Regions from separate parts of the Methylobacterium sp. BI1 genome, predicted to be linked through region 2. Evidence: predicted binding sites of a transcription regulator. Region 2 holds the regulator's gene; each other region holds the start of a gene.
What was found. The regulator LexA, encoded in region 2, represses DNA repair genes until DNA is damaged. The targets are predictions, from matches to a motif close to TGTTCNNNNTGTGTTCNG.
Positions count from the first base shown of each region.

Region 1: the regulator LexA is predicted to act here: its motif matches at 3,594-3,611, upstream of parE (DNA topoisomerase IV subunit B).
Region 3: the regulator LexA is predicted to act here: its motif matches at 3,111-3,128, upstream of ruvC (crossover junction endodeoxyribonuclease RuvC).

Region 1 is NZ_CM155267.1:3,300,986-3,306,205, forward strand. Features, by position in the region: gene topA (type I DNA topoisomerase) at 1-1,232, shown strand, start outside; gene AC1MGR_RS15500 (PhoX family protein) at 1,467-3,443, shown strand; gene parE (DNA topoisomerase IV subunit B) at 3,709-5,220, shown strand, end outside.
Region 2 is NZ_CM155267.1:3,600,197-3,605,416, reverse strand. Features, by position in the region: partial or broken gene AC1MGR_RS17040 (ComEC/Rec2 family competence protein) at 1-1,413, shown strand, start outside; gene lexA (transcriptional repressor LexA) at 1,407-2,159, opposite strand; gene AC1MGR_RS17030 (DUF937 domain-containing protein) at 2,349-3,146, opposite strand; gene sfsA (DNA/RNA nuclease SfsA) at 3,289-3,996, shown strand; gene AC1MGR_RS17020 (FkbM family methyltransferase) at 4,028-4,858, opposite strand; gene AC1MGR_RS17015 (outer membrane beta-barrel protein) at 5,204-5,220, shown strand, end outside.
Region 3 is NZ_CM155267.1:825,215-830,434, forward strand. Features, by position in the region: gene AC1MGR_RS03995 (YebC/PmpR family DNA-binding transcriptional regulator) at 144-890, shown strand; gene AC1MGR_RS04000 (methyl-accepting chemotaxis protein) at 901-2,367, opposite strand; gene AC1MGR_RS04005 (hypothetical protein) at 2,455-2,769, opposite strand; gene ruvC (crossover junction endodeoxyribonuclease RuvC) at 3,187-3,753, shown strand; gene AC1MGR_RS04015 (hypothetical protein) at 3,839-4,621, shown strand; gene AC1MGR_RS04020 (YceI family protein) at 4,605-5,220, opposite strand, start outside.

The sequences.
Region 1 (5,220 bases), 300 kb from region 2:
TCCTCGAAAGCTTCTTCAAGCGCTACGTCGAGTACGACTTCACCGCCGACCTCGAGACGCAGCTCGACCGGGTCTCCAACGCCGAGATCGACTGGCGCGAGGTGCTGCGCGACTTCTGGCGCGAGTTCTCCGCGGCCATCGCCGGCACCAAGGAGCTGCGCGTCGCGGAGGTGCTCGACGCCCTCAACGATCTCCTCGGGGCTCACATCTTCCCCGAGAAGGCCGACGGCTCGAACCCGCGCACCTGCCCGACCTGCGGCTCCGGCCAGCTTTCCCTGAAGCTCGGCAAGTTCGGCGCCTTCGTGGGCTGCTCGAACTACCCGGAGTGCAAGTACACCCGCCAGCTCGCCGCCTCCGGCGTCGAGGGCGACGGCGAGGGCTCCTCCGAGAACGGCGGCCAGCCCGGTACCCGGGTGCTCGGCAACGACCCGGTCTCCGGCCTGCCCGTGACGGTGCGCGACGGCCGCTTCGGACCCTTCGTCCAGCTTGGCGAGGCCTCCACCGACAAGGAGGCGCCCAAGCCCAAGCGCTCCTCGATCCCGAAGGGCACCAGCCCGTCCTCGGTCGACCTGGAGATGGCCCTGAAGCTGCTCGCGCTGCCGCGCGAGGTGGCGCGGCACCCCGAGACCGGCGAGCCGATCCTGGCCAATCTCGGCCGCTTCGGACCCTACGTGCAGCACGGCAAGATGTACGCGAATCTCGGGCGCGACGACGACGTGCTGGAGATCGGCGCCAACCGGGCCATCGACCTCATCGTCGCCAAGGAGCAGGGCGGCGGCCGGCGCGGCCCGGCGGCCGATCCGGGCCGTCCCCTCGGCGAGCACCCGGAGACGGGCAAGCCCATCGTGGTGAAGTCGGGCAAGTACGGCCCTTACGTCACCGACGGCACCACCAACGCGACGCTGCCCAAGACCATGGCCGCCGAGGCGGTCGACCTGCCCCAGGCCCTGGAGCTGATCGCCGCCCGGGAAGCCGCGGGCGGGGGCAAGAAGAAGGCCCCGGCCCGCAAGGCGGCGGGCGCCAAGGCTTCGACCAAGACTACAACGAAGAAGACCACGACGAAGAAGGCGCCCACCAAGAAAGCGGTGGCGCAGGAGGCCGACGGGGACGCGGCATCCGCCGCCGAGGTCCCGGCCAAGCCCGCCGCGAAGGCGGCGGCCAAGAAGCCGGCGACGAGCACCGCCAAGGCCGCGGCCGAGAAGCCCGCTGCGGCGGCTCGCAAGAAAGCCTGAGGCGAACAGGCCTGAGGCGAACAGGCCTGAGGCGCGTGGGACAAAGTCCCGACGTCCCGCGGCCGGCGAGGGTTCACCCGGAACCACGCCGGTCGCAGGGGCCCTCGCGCGCGACGGCGCGGACACGAGCCCGGGGGCGCGTCGCCGGCCGGCGTCCGGCAGGAACTTGTCACACCGGTGCCATGCGGGCCGGCTAGCGGGAGGGGTTGCCACCCGCCTTCCCGGACCCGCCCCATGACCGAACCGACGCGCACCCGCTCGCAGGCCGCCGAGGCCGCCGAGGATCGCGGGTCGAACGGCAGCCCGAATCCGACCTTCGGCGACGTGGTGGCGGCGCGCTTCGACCGGCGCGACCTCCTGCGCGGGCTCCTCGGGGTCGGCGCCATCGCGGCGGTGGTGACGCCCCGCGCCCTGGCCGCCGGTGCGGCGCAGGCGGCGGAAGCCCCCGGCACCCGCTTCCCCTTCGCCGAGATCGAAGCGGGCTCGGACGCGCACCACCACGTCGCCGCCGGGCACGAGGCCGAGATCCTGATCCGCTGGGGCGACCCGGTGCTGCCCGGCGCGCCGGCCTTCGATCCGCGCAACCAGACCGCGGCCGCCCAGGGGCAGCAATTCGGCTACAACAACGATTTCGTCGGCTACTTCCCCATGCCGGGGGCGGCCGACCCGGCGGCGCACGGCCTCCTGGTGGTCAACCACGAATACACCAACGAGGAACTGATGTTCCCCGGGCTCGGGCGCCAGGACGGCAAGGCGGTCGACTTCAAGGGCATGACGCGGGAGCTCGTCGACATCGAGATGGCGGCCCATGGCGGCTCGGTCATCGAGATCCGGCGCCAGGATGGCCGCTGGACGGTGGTCCCGGATTCGCAATACGCCCGCCGCATCACGGCCGGGACGCCGATGGTGCTGACCGGCCCGGCCGCCGGCACCGACCGGGTGAAGACCGCCGCCGACCCAACCGGCCGGGCGCCCCTCGGGATGATCAACAACTGCGCCGGCGGCACGACCCCCTGGGGAACGTGGCTGACCTGCGAGGAGAACATCAACTACTACTTCTCCGGCACCCTTCCCGCCGGCTCGCCGGAGGCCGCCAACCACAAGCGCTTCAACCTGCCGGCCGGCGCCTATGCGTGGGGCCGCTTCCACGAGCGCTTCGACCTCGGCCGCGAGCCCAACGAGCCGAACCGCTTCGGCTGGGTGGTGGAGATCGACCCCTTCGACCCGACGAGCGTCCCGAAGAAGCGCACGGCCCTGGGGCGCTTCAAGCACGAGGGCGCGGCCGGCATCGTGGCCAAGCAGGGTCAGTACGTGATCTACCAGGGCGACGACGAGCGCTTCGACTACGTCTACAAGTTCGTCACCGCCGGCCGGGCCGACAGCGGCGACCGCGACCTCCTCGATTCCGGCACCCTGCACGTGGCCCGCTTCGACGCCGACGGGCGCGGCACCTGGATGCCGCTGGTCTTCGGCCAGGGGCCGCTGACGCCCGAGAACGGCTTCGCGTCCCAGGCCGACGTGGTGATCGGCGCCCGCCTCGCCGCCGACCGGCTCGGGGCCACCAAGATGGACCGGCCCGAGGACGTCGAGGCCAACCCGAGGACCGGCAAGGTCTACGTGATGCTGACCAACAATGGGAAGCGCAGGGCGGATCAGGTCGACGGCGCCAACCCGCGCGCCGACAACCGCTTCGGCCACATCGTCGAGCTCACCCCCGACGACGGCGACCACGCCGCCACGGGATTCGCCTGGGAGATCCTGGTCCGCTGCGGCGATCCGGGCATCGCCGCGGTGGGCGCCACCTTCTCGTCGGCCACCACGCCGAACGGCTGGTTCGGGATGCCGGACAATTGCGCCGTCGACGGCCTCGGTCGCCTCTGGGTCGCCACGGACGGCAACGCGCCCTCGCGCACCGGCCGCAACGACGGCATCTGGGCGATGGAGACGGAGGGGGCGGGCCGCGGCACGGGCAAGCACTTCTTCCGCGTGCCCCACGGCGCCGAGATGTGCGGCCCCTACTTCACCCCCGACGACACCACCTTCTTCGTGGCCGTGCAGCATCCCGGCGAGGCCGACGAGGAGGACCCGAAGGCGGTGCCCGCCACCTTCGAGGCGCCCGCCACCCGCTGGCCCGACTTCGACCCGGCGATGCCGCCCCGCCCCGCCGTGCTGACGATCACCCGCCGCGGGGGCGGCCGCGTCGGGACCTGAAGCGGGAGGCAGGCACGGCGCCCGGAGCAACGATCCACGGATCACGCCACCGTCAGCTCTTCTTAACCACCCCCATACCATGTCATGGGGTGGTACGCCCTGTGCGGTGGGGGCTCCCAGCTCCCGCCCCGCGGAGCGGGAACCCCTTTCTGTTTCCGGTTTGTTCCGGTATGGTGAGAGGATGAAGGCGAATGCTGCACGGTCTCACTCTGCGATCCGGCCCGCGAAGCCCGCGGCCTCACCATCACCCGCGCGAGGCGCTCCGGTGAGCGACCCCGCACGCGACCTGTTCGCCGGTGGCAAGGCGCCCCTGCCGAAGCCCACCGAGCGCCGCAAGCTCGACGCCGCCGTGGCGCCGATCGCACCGCCGCCCGCCGCGGCGGAAGCCGGCTACGACGCCTCCACCATCGAGGTTCTGGAGGGGCTGGAGCCGGTGCGGCGCCGCCCCGGCATGTATATCGGCGGCACCGACGAGCGCGCCCTGCACCACCTTTTCGCCGAGGTGATCGACAACTCGATGGACGAGGCGGTGGCGGGCCATGCCAGCTTCATCGAGGTGGAGCTGGAGGAGAGCGGCCACCTCGTCGTCACCGACAACGGCCGCGGCATCCCCGTCGACCCGCACCCAAAATACGAGAACAAGTCCGCCCTCGAGGTCATCATGACCGTCCTGCACGCGGGCGGTAAGTTCGACTCGAAGGTCTACGAGACGTCCGGAGGCCTGCACGGCGTCGGCATCTCAGTGGTCAACGCCCTCTCGGACGAACTCGAGGTCGAGGTCGCCCGCGGCCAGACCCTCTACCGCCAGACCTTTTCGCGGGGCCACGTGCAGGGTCCCCTGGAAACCGTCGGCCGGGTGCAGAATCGGCGCGGCACCCGCGTGCGCTTCCACCCCGATGCCCAGATCTTCGGGGCGCTGAAGTTCGACCCCCGACGCCTGTTCAGGATGGCCCGCTCCAAGGCCTACCTGTTCGGCGGGGTCGAGATCCGCTGGCGCTGCGCCCCCACCCTCCTCGAGGGCATGGACGACGTGCCGGCCGAGACCGTGCACCGCTTCCCCGGAGGCCTGCGCGACTATCTCGCCCGCGATCTCGAGGGCAAGGAGCTCGTCACCGACGCGATCTTCTCCGGCAAGATCACCAAGCCGGGCGGGCACGGCTCCCTCGAATGGGCCGTCGCCTGGATGGTGACCGACGACGGCGTCTCGGCCTCCTACTGCAACACCATCCCGACGGCGGAGGGCGGCACCCACGAGAGCGGCCTGCGCGTCGCCCTGCTGCGGGCCCTGCGCGAGCATGCCGAGCGCGTCGGCCAGGCCAAGCGCATGACGGCGGTGACCACCGACGACGTGATGGCGACCTGCGCCTCGATGCTCTCGGTCTTCATCCGCGAGCCCGAGTTCCAGGGCCAGACCAAGGACAAGCTCGCCACCGTCGAGGCCTCGCGCATCGTCGAGACCGCGATCCGCGACGCCTTCGATCATTGGCTCGCCGCCTCCCCGGCCCAGGCCAACAAGCTGCTCGACTGGGTGATCGACCGCGCGGAGGAGCGCCTGCGCCGGCGCCAGGAGAAGGAGGTCGCGCGCAAGTCCGCCACCCGCAAGCTGCGCCTGCCGGGCAAGCTCGCCGACTGCTCCAAGGCGGGCATGGCCGGCTCGGAGATCTTCATCGTCGAGGGCGACTCGGCCGGCGGCTCGGCCAAGCAGGCGCGCGACCGCGCCACCCAGGCGATCCTGCCCCTGCGTGGCAAGATCCTCAACGTCGCCTCGGCGAGCCGG
Region 2 (5,220 bases):
TCGATCTCGGGCCTTCACATGGTCCTGGCCGCCGGCGTGGTGTTCTGGCTCGTGCGGGCACTGCTGGCCATCGTCCCGTTCGCGGCTTTGAACTGGCCCATCAAGAAGATCGCCGCGGCCGTCGCCATGGTGGGCGTGACGGCCTACTGCGTCTTCTCCGGCTGGGACATCGCCGCCGAGCGATCGCTGATCATGACCCTGGTGATGCTCGGCGCGATCCTGGTCGACCGCCCAGCGCTCAGCATGCGCAACCTGGCGATCGCCGCCCTGATCGCCCTGGCCCGGGAGCCGGACGGTCTCCTCGGCCCGAGTTTCCAGATGTCGTTCGGAGCGGTCGCGGGCCTGATCGCCTGCGCGCCGCTCATCACCGGACGCGCGCTGCGACGCGACGGTGCCGGCCCGCTGCCCCGGATCTTCGCCCTCGCGATCACGGCGGTCCTCGGCACGCTGGCGACGACCCTCGTGGCCCAGATCGCCACCGCGCCCTTCGCCACCTACCATTTTCAGACGGTGCAGCCGTTCGGGCTCATCGGAAATGCGCTCACCTTGCCGCTGGTCTCCCTCGCGGTGATGCCGTCGGCGGTTCTGGGCATCCTGGCCTATCCGTTCGCCCTGGATCAGCCGGTCTGGTGGGCGATGGGCCTCGCCGTGCGGGGAATGCTGACCATTTCCACCTGGATCGCGGGTTTCGGAAACGCCGTCGTGGTGGTCCCGGCCTTCGGCACCGGTGCCCTCGGCTGTCTCGCGGCCGCGCTGATCGTCCTGACCCTCCCGGCCTCGTCGCTGCGCTGGCTCGGCCTCATTCCGGCAGCAATCGGCATCGCCTGTGCGGCCCTTCCGGATCGCTACGACGTCTACATCGATCGTGAGGGGACGGGCGCGGCCGTTCGCGAACGCAACGGGCGCCTCGCCACCCTCGGACGGCCGCCCCCCTTCGTGCTCGCACAATGGCTCAAGGCCGACGGAGACGACCGACGAGTGCAGGACGTCCTCGGGTTCGAGGGCTCGCGCTGTAATCGCCTGGGTTGTACCCTGACGACGCCCGACGGCCGCGTGCTCGCCCTGACCACCGACAAGCGTGCGCTCGGTGAGGACTGCGCCAGGGCCGCGATCCTGATCACCCGGCAATCCGCACCGGCAGGCTGTGCCGCCTCGATCATCGTCGACCGGGATTTCTTAGGGTCGCACGGCGCGACGTCGATCCGATTCACCCGCGATGGGCCGTCTCTCGCCACGGCGAAGCATTCCGGCGAAATCGTACCCTGGCGCGCGACACCGTTGCGGAAGCCGATGGAACCGTCGGGTACGCCGGTTCCGCCCTCGACACCGTCGACGGTGGCAGAGACCCTTGAGCGGGCCGGCGATCCGTCGGATCCATCCGGCGACGAACCGGACGGGGAACCCCTTCAGTAGCGGCGTACGAGGCTGACGAGGCGCCCCTGAATCTGTACCCGATCCGGGCCGAGGACCCGGGTCTCATAAGCCGGGTTGGCCGCTTCCAGGGCGATGGACGATCCACGCCGACGGAGACGCTTCAGGGTCGCTTCTTCGTCGTCGATGAGAGCCACGATGATGTCGCCCGTATTGGCCGTGTCCTGCTTACGGATCACCACCAGATCACCGTCGAGGATCCCGGCATCGACCATGGAATCCCCGCGAACCTCCAGGGCGTAGTGCTCGCCACCGGCCAGGAAATCCGGAGACATCGTCACCGAATGGCTCTGCTCCTGAATGGCCGAGATGGGCGTACCGGCCGCGATCCGCCCCATGACCGGGATCGTCACGGCCCGGCCGCTCTCGTCGGTGGCCTGCGTGGTCGGCAGGCGGGACACCGAGGCGCCGGCCGGCAGACCCTTGCCCTTGCCGCCTTCGACGACGCTCGGCGTGAACCGACGAACCTCGGGAACCGGGGCTGCGCGGGGGGCGCCCGCATGACCGCCCAGGCTCTCCGGCATCCGGATGACCTCGATGGCCCGCGCCCTGTTGGGCAGCCGGCGCAGAAAGCCGCGTTCCTCCAGAGCCGTGATCAGGCGGTGGATACCCGACTTCGACTTCAGGTCGAGGGCGTCCTTCATCTCGTCGAACGACGGGGGAACGCCGCTCTCGCGCATCCGGAGCTGGATGAACTGGAGCAGGTCCAGCTGCTTACGCGTCAACATGCGGGACACTCTTCGTTAGCGCCACGGAGCGCGGCGGATGGCACCAGAAACAAACCACGAACACGTTAAACGTTCCGTAAGTGTTCTGCAAGGGTTCCTGCTGGGAGCCTCGAAGAGGAAGGGTGCGATAGCCGAAAATTGCTTCGCTCGGGCCTGCCCCTGCCGACATCGCCGGAAGCGGGGCCCGGCCTAGTGCTGTCCTGTCCGGCCTGCCTTCGGCTGGTCTCCGGAGTCATTCCCGCCCGTCCCGGTGGAGTCGCGGGGCTTCTGCCAGAAGGTGTCGAACAAGCGCTGCATCGCGCGGGCATTCTCCTGCTGCACCTCCAGGCCCGTCTGAAACATCTGCTGCATCATGTCGAACGGCGCCTCCGCGGCTGACCTGTCCGGTGCAGCGGGCTCGGGCCGGGGCGGGGCCGCGAGCCGTGCCGGCGCGGGACGCGACCGCGTCTCGGGTGCGGCGGCCGGGGCACTGGCGCCGGATTTCAGGAACGCCTGCATCATCTCCGACCAGGCAGTGGCCGGGAAGCCGAACGGGTTCGCCTCGGCACGGGGGGCCGGCGCGGCGGCAGGCGCCTGGTTGATCATGACGTGGACGATCCCCGCCACCACCATGCCGGCCATGACCGGCAGCATCTGCTTCAAGGCCGGCATCGCAACGCCGCTGACGGCGGCGGCCTGCTGCAGAACCGCCTGACTCAGATGCGGCGAGCCGAAGAGTTGCTGGACCAGCATGTCCATCTGCGGCGTCGCGCTCGTCGCCTTCGGTGCGCTGGGGCCGACGAGATTGAAGAGATGGGCAAAGCCGGTCGGATCCTGAGCGACGTTCCGCTGCAGCCCCATGGTCAGGGCCGGGAGCAGGGCTTCCATCGCGCGCAGGCTCTGTTCCGGCGACAGGCCGAACTGCCGTCCGAATCCCTGCGCGTTGGCGCCCGCCTGCGCCTGGAGGATGTCGAACAGATTGAACATGGCGGCCTCGCGGACGAACAACGGCTTTCCCGGTCATCGACCCGGGCGCGCCCTGCGAATTCTGTCGCATCCGGTCAGCACTGACCAGCCCGGGCGCCTCATGACCGCCCGATTCCCCGCCGACGGGAGCCCGCATCAACCTGTTTCTTGCCCCGGACCCGCGATGCGCTTCCCTTCGCCCCTGCTCGAGGCGCGCCTGGTGCGTCGCTACAAGCGTTTCCTCGCCGACCTGCAACTCGCCGATGGGTCCCTGATCACGGCCCACTGTCCCAATCCGGGGGCGATGCTGGGACTGGCGGTGCCGGGCGCGCGGGTCCTCCTGGCCGACGTCCGGAGCCCGACGCGCAAGCTCCCCTTCTCGTGGGAACTGGTGGAGGCCGACCTGCCCGGCGGCCGGCAGTGGGTCGGGATCAACACGATGCGGCCGAACGCCCTGGTGGCGGAGGCCTTCGCCGCTGGCGGGCTGCCGTCCCTGGCCGGCTACACCGCCCTGCGCCCCGAAGTCCGCTACGCCCGGGCCAGCCGGGTCGACTTCCTCGCCACCGGGGAGGGGATGCCGCCCTGCCATGTCGAGGTGAAGAACTGCCACCTGATGCGCAGCCCGGGTCTCGCGGAATTTCCGGATTGCGTCGCCGCCCGCAGCGCCCGCCACATGACGGACCTCGCGGCCGTCGTCGCGGCCGGGGGACGCGCCATGGTCATCATCGTGGTGCAGATGTGGGCAGACCGCTTCGACGCCGCCCGGGACCTCGATCCCGCCTTCGACCGCGCCCTTCAGATCGCTCGGGCAGCCGGCGTGGCCGTTTACGCCCATCGCTGCCGCATCGAGCCGGGTGGAATCACCGTGGCCGACGCCATCCCGGTGCTTTAGGGGCGCGTCCGAGAAAGGCGGCGCGAGCCCGTCAGTCCGCCCGCTCGAAGATCAGGTTGAGGCGGGTCCGGGCGATCCGGCGATAGCCGTTCTGCTCGAGCAGGGCCGGCAGGTCGATCTGCCATTGATCGGTGCCGTTCTCGACGATGAGCAGCCGCGGATGGAGGCTTGCGGGTGCGGCCCGCAGGAAGGGTTCGAGGATCAAATCCTCGGCGCCCTCGACGTCGAGCTTCATCGCGTCGATGCGCGCGATGCCCTCTCCGAGCGCGAGATCCAGCAGGGGGACGGCAGGCACACGGATCTGCGCGCCCTCGTTCGTCCCGACGATCTTCAAACTCGATTCGCCGCGGTTGCGCGGGTCCACGAAGAGGGTGAGTTCTCCGGCCTTGTCGGCAATCGCGCAAGCCACAGCCTTGACCGTCCCGAACGGATTCTGACCGATGTTGTAGGTGAGGCGGTCGAACACGTCGGGCTGCGGCTCGACGGCCAGGATCCGGGCCCGGGGCCCGGCGAAGGCCGCCACGAACAGTGCGTAAGCGCCGATGTTCGCACCGATATCCAGGAACGTGCAGCCGGGCTGAAGCTTTGCCCGAAGGAGTTCGCGCTCCTCCGGGTCGAAGAACTGCGGCGTGAAGAGCACCTTCTTCTCGCAGTTGTTGTTGTAGGGGTAGAGCCGCATGCGCGCGCCGTAGCGCTCCACGTCCAAGGGCGCGCCGCGCAAGAGCCCGATCGCCACCCGACGCAGGAACAGGGCGAGGCGTCGCCCTGCCCAGCTCGCATACGAGATCCGTCCCGTCTGCTGAGCGATGCGCGCGACGAGGCCGGTGGGAGCGTAGGTGCCGTAGGGCTGCGTGTCTTTCATCGTGCGTGCTGATGCCAGCGCACGGGCGCGGCGGCAAGCGAAGGCGTCAAGAGATGGCGGCAGGGCGCTGGAAATCCGGCACTGAGTTGCGCGCCGCAGCGGGTTCAAGCGAAGGGAGGCGGTCGCAATCGAGACCGAGCCTGCGAAACGCCTGGGAAGCTGCCGGAAATCCTCGAGGCCGGATGTGGTGGTCAGACCTGTTCCATTGTGGCAACACCACGACTGAAACCAGTTTCGAGCAGCCTAAATTGCCTGAAAAATAGGCGTCTGCACAAAGGATAGCTTTGCCGTAACAGGGAACCTTTGAGAACGTCACGCCAACGCAAATTCTCCTGCAGAGTTCCCATGGCCATGCACCGCTC
Region 3 (5,220 bases), 2.4 Mb from region 2:
GGCGCGGCCCGCGGCCTATAAGCCGGCCAACCCCGTTCCGTCCGGCATCGCGGACCCGCCGCCCCGGCACATGCTCCTGGCAGATGCCCCCGGCCCATGGCCCCCGCGATCCGGTCTCGTTCCTACCAGTCTAGGGTCACGTCATGGCCGGCCATTCCCAGTTCAAGAACATCATGCACCGGAAGGGCCGCGTCGACGCGGTCCGCTCGAAGCTGTTCGGCAAGCTCGCCCGCGAGATCACGGTCGCGGCCAAGCTCGGGCTGCCCGACCCGGCGATGAATGCCCGGCTGCGCGCCGCCATCATCGCGGCCCGCGCCGAGAACGTGCCCAAGGACAACATCGAGCGCGCGATCAAGAAGGCGCAGGGGGCCGATGCCGAGAGCTACGACGAGATCCGCTACGAGGGCTACGGCCCCGGCGGCGCGGCCCTGATCGTCGAGGCGCAGACCGACAACCGCAACCGCACGGCCAGCGACGTGCGCTCGGCCTTCACCAAGTCGGGCGGCAGCCTGGCGGAGACGGGCGCCGTCTCCTTCATGTTCGACCATGTCGGCGTGGTGGAGTTCGACGCCAAGGTGGCGGATGCCGACACCATGCTGGAGGCCGCCATCGAGGCCGGCGCCGACGACGTGCGCTCGGACGAGTCCGGCCACGAGATCACCTGCGCGCAGGAGGCCTATGGCGAGGTCTCGAAGGCCCTGGAGGCCCGCTTCGGCGAGCCGCGCCGCACCGCCCTGGTCTGGAAGGCGCAGAACACCATCGAGGTCGACGACGAGACCGGCGAGAAGCTGATCCGCCTCGTGGAGGTGATCGAGGACCAGGACGACGTCCAGAACGTCTTCGTCAACTTCGCCCTGTCGGACGCCCTGATGGAGAAGCTCCAGGGCTGAGGCCCGCGCCTCAGGCGGCCTTCACGGTCTCGAGGAAGCGGTTCACCTCGGTGCCGAGCTGATCGGCCTCCTGCGCCAGGGCGGAGGCCGAGGCGAGGACCTTGGCGGCCGCGGTGCCCGTCGCTTCGGCCGACTGGGCGACGCCTCCGATGGTGGCGGTGATCGCCCCCGTGCCGGTCGCCGCCTCGGCCACGTTGCGGATGATCTCCCGGGTCGCGGAGCCCTGCTGGTCCACCGCCGCCGCGATGGCGTCCGCGGTCTGGCTCATGGTGCGGATCTGCGCGGCGATCGCCTCGATGGCCGTCACCGCCTCGCCGGTCGTGCCCTGGATCGCGTTGATCTGCTGGGTGATCTCCTCCGTCGCCCGGGCGGTCTGATTGGCGAGTTCCTTCACTTCTGCGGCCACCACGGCGAAGCCGCGGCCGGCCTCGCCGGCCCGCGCCGCCTCGATCGTCGCGTTGAGGGCCAGCAGGTTGGTCTGTCCGGCGATGCCCGAGATCATGCCGACGACGTCCCCGATCCGGGCCGCGCCCGTGCTCAGGGCGTGCACCAGGCGGCCGGTGGCATCGGCCTGCCCCACCGCGCCCTGGGCCATCCGGGCCGAGTCCGCGACCTGCCGGCCGATCTCCTCGACGGAGGCGCCGAGTTCCTCGGCCGCACCGGCCACCCGGCCGACATTCTGCGCGGCCATCTCGGCGGCGCCGACGACGGAGCCGGCCCGTCCGGCCGTGCCCTCCGCCGTGCCCGTCATGGTCTGGGCGGTGCCCCGCATCGCCCCCGCGGCCTGCGTGACCCGGCTCAGGATGCCGCTCACCGTCGCCTCGAAGTACTGGGCGGTCTGCTGCATGGCGGCCTTGCGCTGTGCATCGGCGCCCGCCCGCGCCAGGGCGGTCTCCGATTCCAGCGCCTGCATCCGCTCCATCTGGGCGCGGATGGCACGCTCGGAGGCGGCCTGCGCCGCGAAGGCCGTGGCGATGGTGCGGGCGACCCAGGCCAGTACCCCCGTTTCGAGGACCAGGATGACCGCGTGCAGCACCACGCGGGCGAGGTCCGCGCTCCGGGCGCCGCCGGGGAAGATCAGGGCCGGCATCGCGAGGTTCAGGGTCAGGTGATGGCCGGCGACGGCGGCGGCGCAGGCCACCAGGATGGTCCAGTCGCACCAGGCGACGACCACCGCCATGCAGGCGAAGAAGTACATGTGCAGGTCGACCTGCCACGGATGTCCGGCCAGGGCCGAGAGCAGGATCGCGGCCATGCCGATCAGGGACAGGCTGCTCACCAGCCGGGTGGCCAGGCCGATGGCGGAGCGGCGCCACAGCAGCGTGCTGAGGCCGGCGAGGGCCCCGGCGACCGCCAGCGGCACCGGCATCGGATTGCCGGCGAGCCAGGCCGCGAGCGCGATGATCGGCAGGTGCAGCCAGAGGAAGCCGATGAGGAAGCGGCCGAAATGCTGCCGGAGGGTGTCGAGGTTCGTCATCGCCGGGTCGGATCCAGGGGGGAGCGTCAGGGTCTTCGGGTCGGGTCGAAATCTTCGGGTCGAAATCTTCGGGTCGGGTCGGAGCGGTCAGGTTTGCGAGGCGGGCGTGCAGCCCGTGGCGAACCGGGCGTCGATGACGAGCCAGGCACCGGAGGCGTAGAGCCGGGAGACGAGGTCGGCGGATTCGGCCCGCACCACCAGGACGTTGGTCCCGCCGCCCAGGCGCAGGATGGTGCCGCCCGCGCGGGCGACGATGGCGGCGACGTCCTGATCGGGCGGACCGATCACCGCGACGGTCTCGGAAGCGGGGAGCGCCACCAGCCCGGCCGGCAGGATCAGGGTCGCGAGGATCGCCAGAGGTCCGAGGAACCGGTTCGGGCGAGGGGTCGGGGCATCGATCACGAGGAAACCAGTCCGCCTGGAGGCTGTCCTGTGTTAATACCGGCCATTAGTCTAAGAAGCGGTTACAGGGCCGTATTGAGTCATGGAGACCCCGGTCCTGGTCTGCATTTCGCGCCGGTCGAGATGGGTCTGCCGATTTCGTCGATGCCGAACGGACGATCAGCGGCCGTGCCGAGAAGTCGTGTGTGTCGATCGATTGATGGTCTCCGGATCGACAGCGTGAGATCGAAGCATCGCGGGCGTTTCGTGTCGCGACAAGTCCGGATGTCTTCGGAAGAGCGAACCGAGTCGGTCGCACCGCCGGGGGCGCCGTCGCCGCGACGCGGATTGGCATAACGCTTCGTTCACGGTATGTCCCTAACGCTCGGACGGCGCGACGGTCGCGCCCGGAGCCGCGCCAGCCATGACCCAGTCCGCATGACCGTTCCCGTTCGCATCCTCGGCATCGATCCGGGCCTGCGGCGCACCGGCTGGGGCGTCGTCACGGCCACGGGGACCAAGCTCGCCTACGTCGATTGCGGCGTGGTCACCTCGGACGGGGACCTGCCGCTCGCCCTGCGCCTGCGCGAGCTCTACGAGGGCATCAGCCGCATCGTCGGGGCCTTCCAGCCGGACGAGGTCTCGGTCGAGGAGACCTTCGTCAACAAGGACGCGCAGGCGACGCTGAAGCTCGGCCATGCCCGCGCGGTGGCGCTTCTGGTGCCCGCGCTCGCCGGCATGCCGGTGTTCGAGTACTCCGCCAACCTGATCAAGAAGACGGTCGCGGGCTCGGGACACGCCGAGAAGGTCCAGATCCAGGCCATGGTGAAGTTCCTGCTGCCGAAGGCCGAGTTCAAGGTGGCCGACGCCGCGGATGCCCTGGCCATCGCCATCACCCACAACAGCCATCGGGGCGCCCACGCCCTCAAGCGCCAGCACGTGCCCGTGGCGGGGACGAGCAGCCTGGCGGCGGCCCGCATCGCGGCGGCCCTGGCGCGCACCTGACCGCGCCCGCGGCCTGGACTCTCCCCGGTCGCTTGTGCAGTGCCTCTGGGCGCGACGCGTGCGCGCTGGGCGGAGAGCGGACGGAATGGCCGACCACGGAACGATGCGGCCGGCGCTGCCGGTCGGCGAGACGCTTCGGGACGGCGTGAAATCCGCGCTCCCCTCGGTGCGCGGCCTCGGCTCGGCCACCACCGCGGCGTTACTCGTCGTCCTGGCCAAGGAGGCGGCCCACACGCTGCTGGGCGACCCGACGCGGCCCGCGCGCTTCCAGGAGGACATCTTCCTCGTCGATGCCCTCTGCACGATCCTGCTCGCCCCCTACTGGATGGCGATGTTCCGGCTCATCCTCGGCGCCGACCGCGGTGCCGCCGGCTCCGTGCAGGCGGTCGTCGCGGGCCGGGCGGGCCCGTTCCCGGATTTCCTCGCCCTCGAGCTGTTCTGGCTCCTGGTCAGCGGGCTGCTCGACCGGGGGCTGTCGCCGGAACGGCTCGGTCCCGGCTCGCTGATCGTCGGCCTGCTCGCCTGGATCGCCCTCCTGCTCCTGCAGATCTGGACCAGCCTGCTCGCGCCGGCCCTGGCGGTCGGTGCCCCCGACGCGACCCTGCGCGGCGTGCTGGCGATGACCCGGGGCTCTGCCGCCCGGATCGGCCTGATCCTCGTGGCCACGATCCTGCCGCTCGGCCTCGTGGACCGGATGCTGCACGCCCCCGAGCGCGCCGGCACCGACCTGCCCGCCGTCGCCCTGGCCGTCCGGATCCTCGCCTCCGGCCTCATCGACATGGCTCTGCTCGTCCTGGTGACGGCGCTCCTCGCGGAGATCTACCGGCGCCTGCGGCCGTCGGAGCGCGGCCTCACTCCACGGCCTTGAACTCGCCCTCGAGCCGCAGGGACACCTCGTCGCCGAGGAGGGGCAGGAAGGCGCTGATGCCGAACTCCGAGCGCTTGATCACCGCCCGTCCGTCGAAGCCGACGGTGTAGGCCTTGTTCACCGGGTTGATCCCGGCCTGGTTGAAGGTGGCGTCGAAGGCGACCGGCTTCGTCACCCCCTTGAGGGTCAGGTCCCCGTTGACCCGCGCGGTGGTGGGGCTCGTGGGCTCGATGCTGGTGGCGGTGAACGTCGCCTTCGGGAATTTCGCGGTGTCGAAGAAGTCCGGCGCCTTGAGGTGCTGGTTGAGCCGCTCGTCGAGGCCGTTGACGCTGTCGGTGCCGATGGTGACCGTGAGCGTGGATTTCGCCGGCTCCTTCGGGTCGAGCACCGCCTGTGCGGTCACGTCGGTGATCTGGCCGTAATAGGTCGAGAAGCCGAGGTGGCTCACCGACCATGTGATCTTGCCGTGGGCGGAATCGAGCGCATAGGCGCCCGGACGCACCTGGGTCGGATCGCTGGAGGGCGCGGCCGGCGGGGCCGCGGCCGGCGTCTCGGCCGCCCGGGCCGCGCCGGCGGTGAACAGGAGCCCGAAGGCGAGG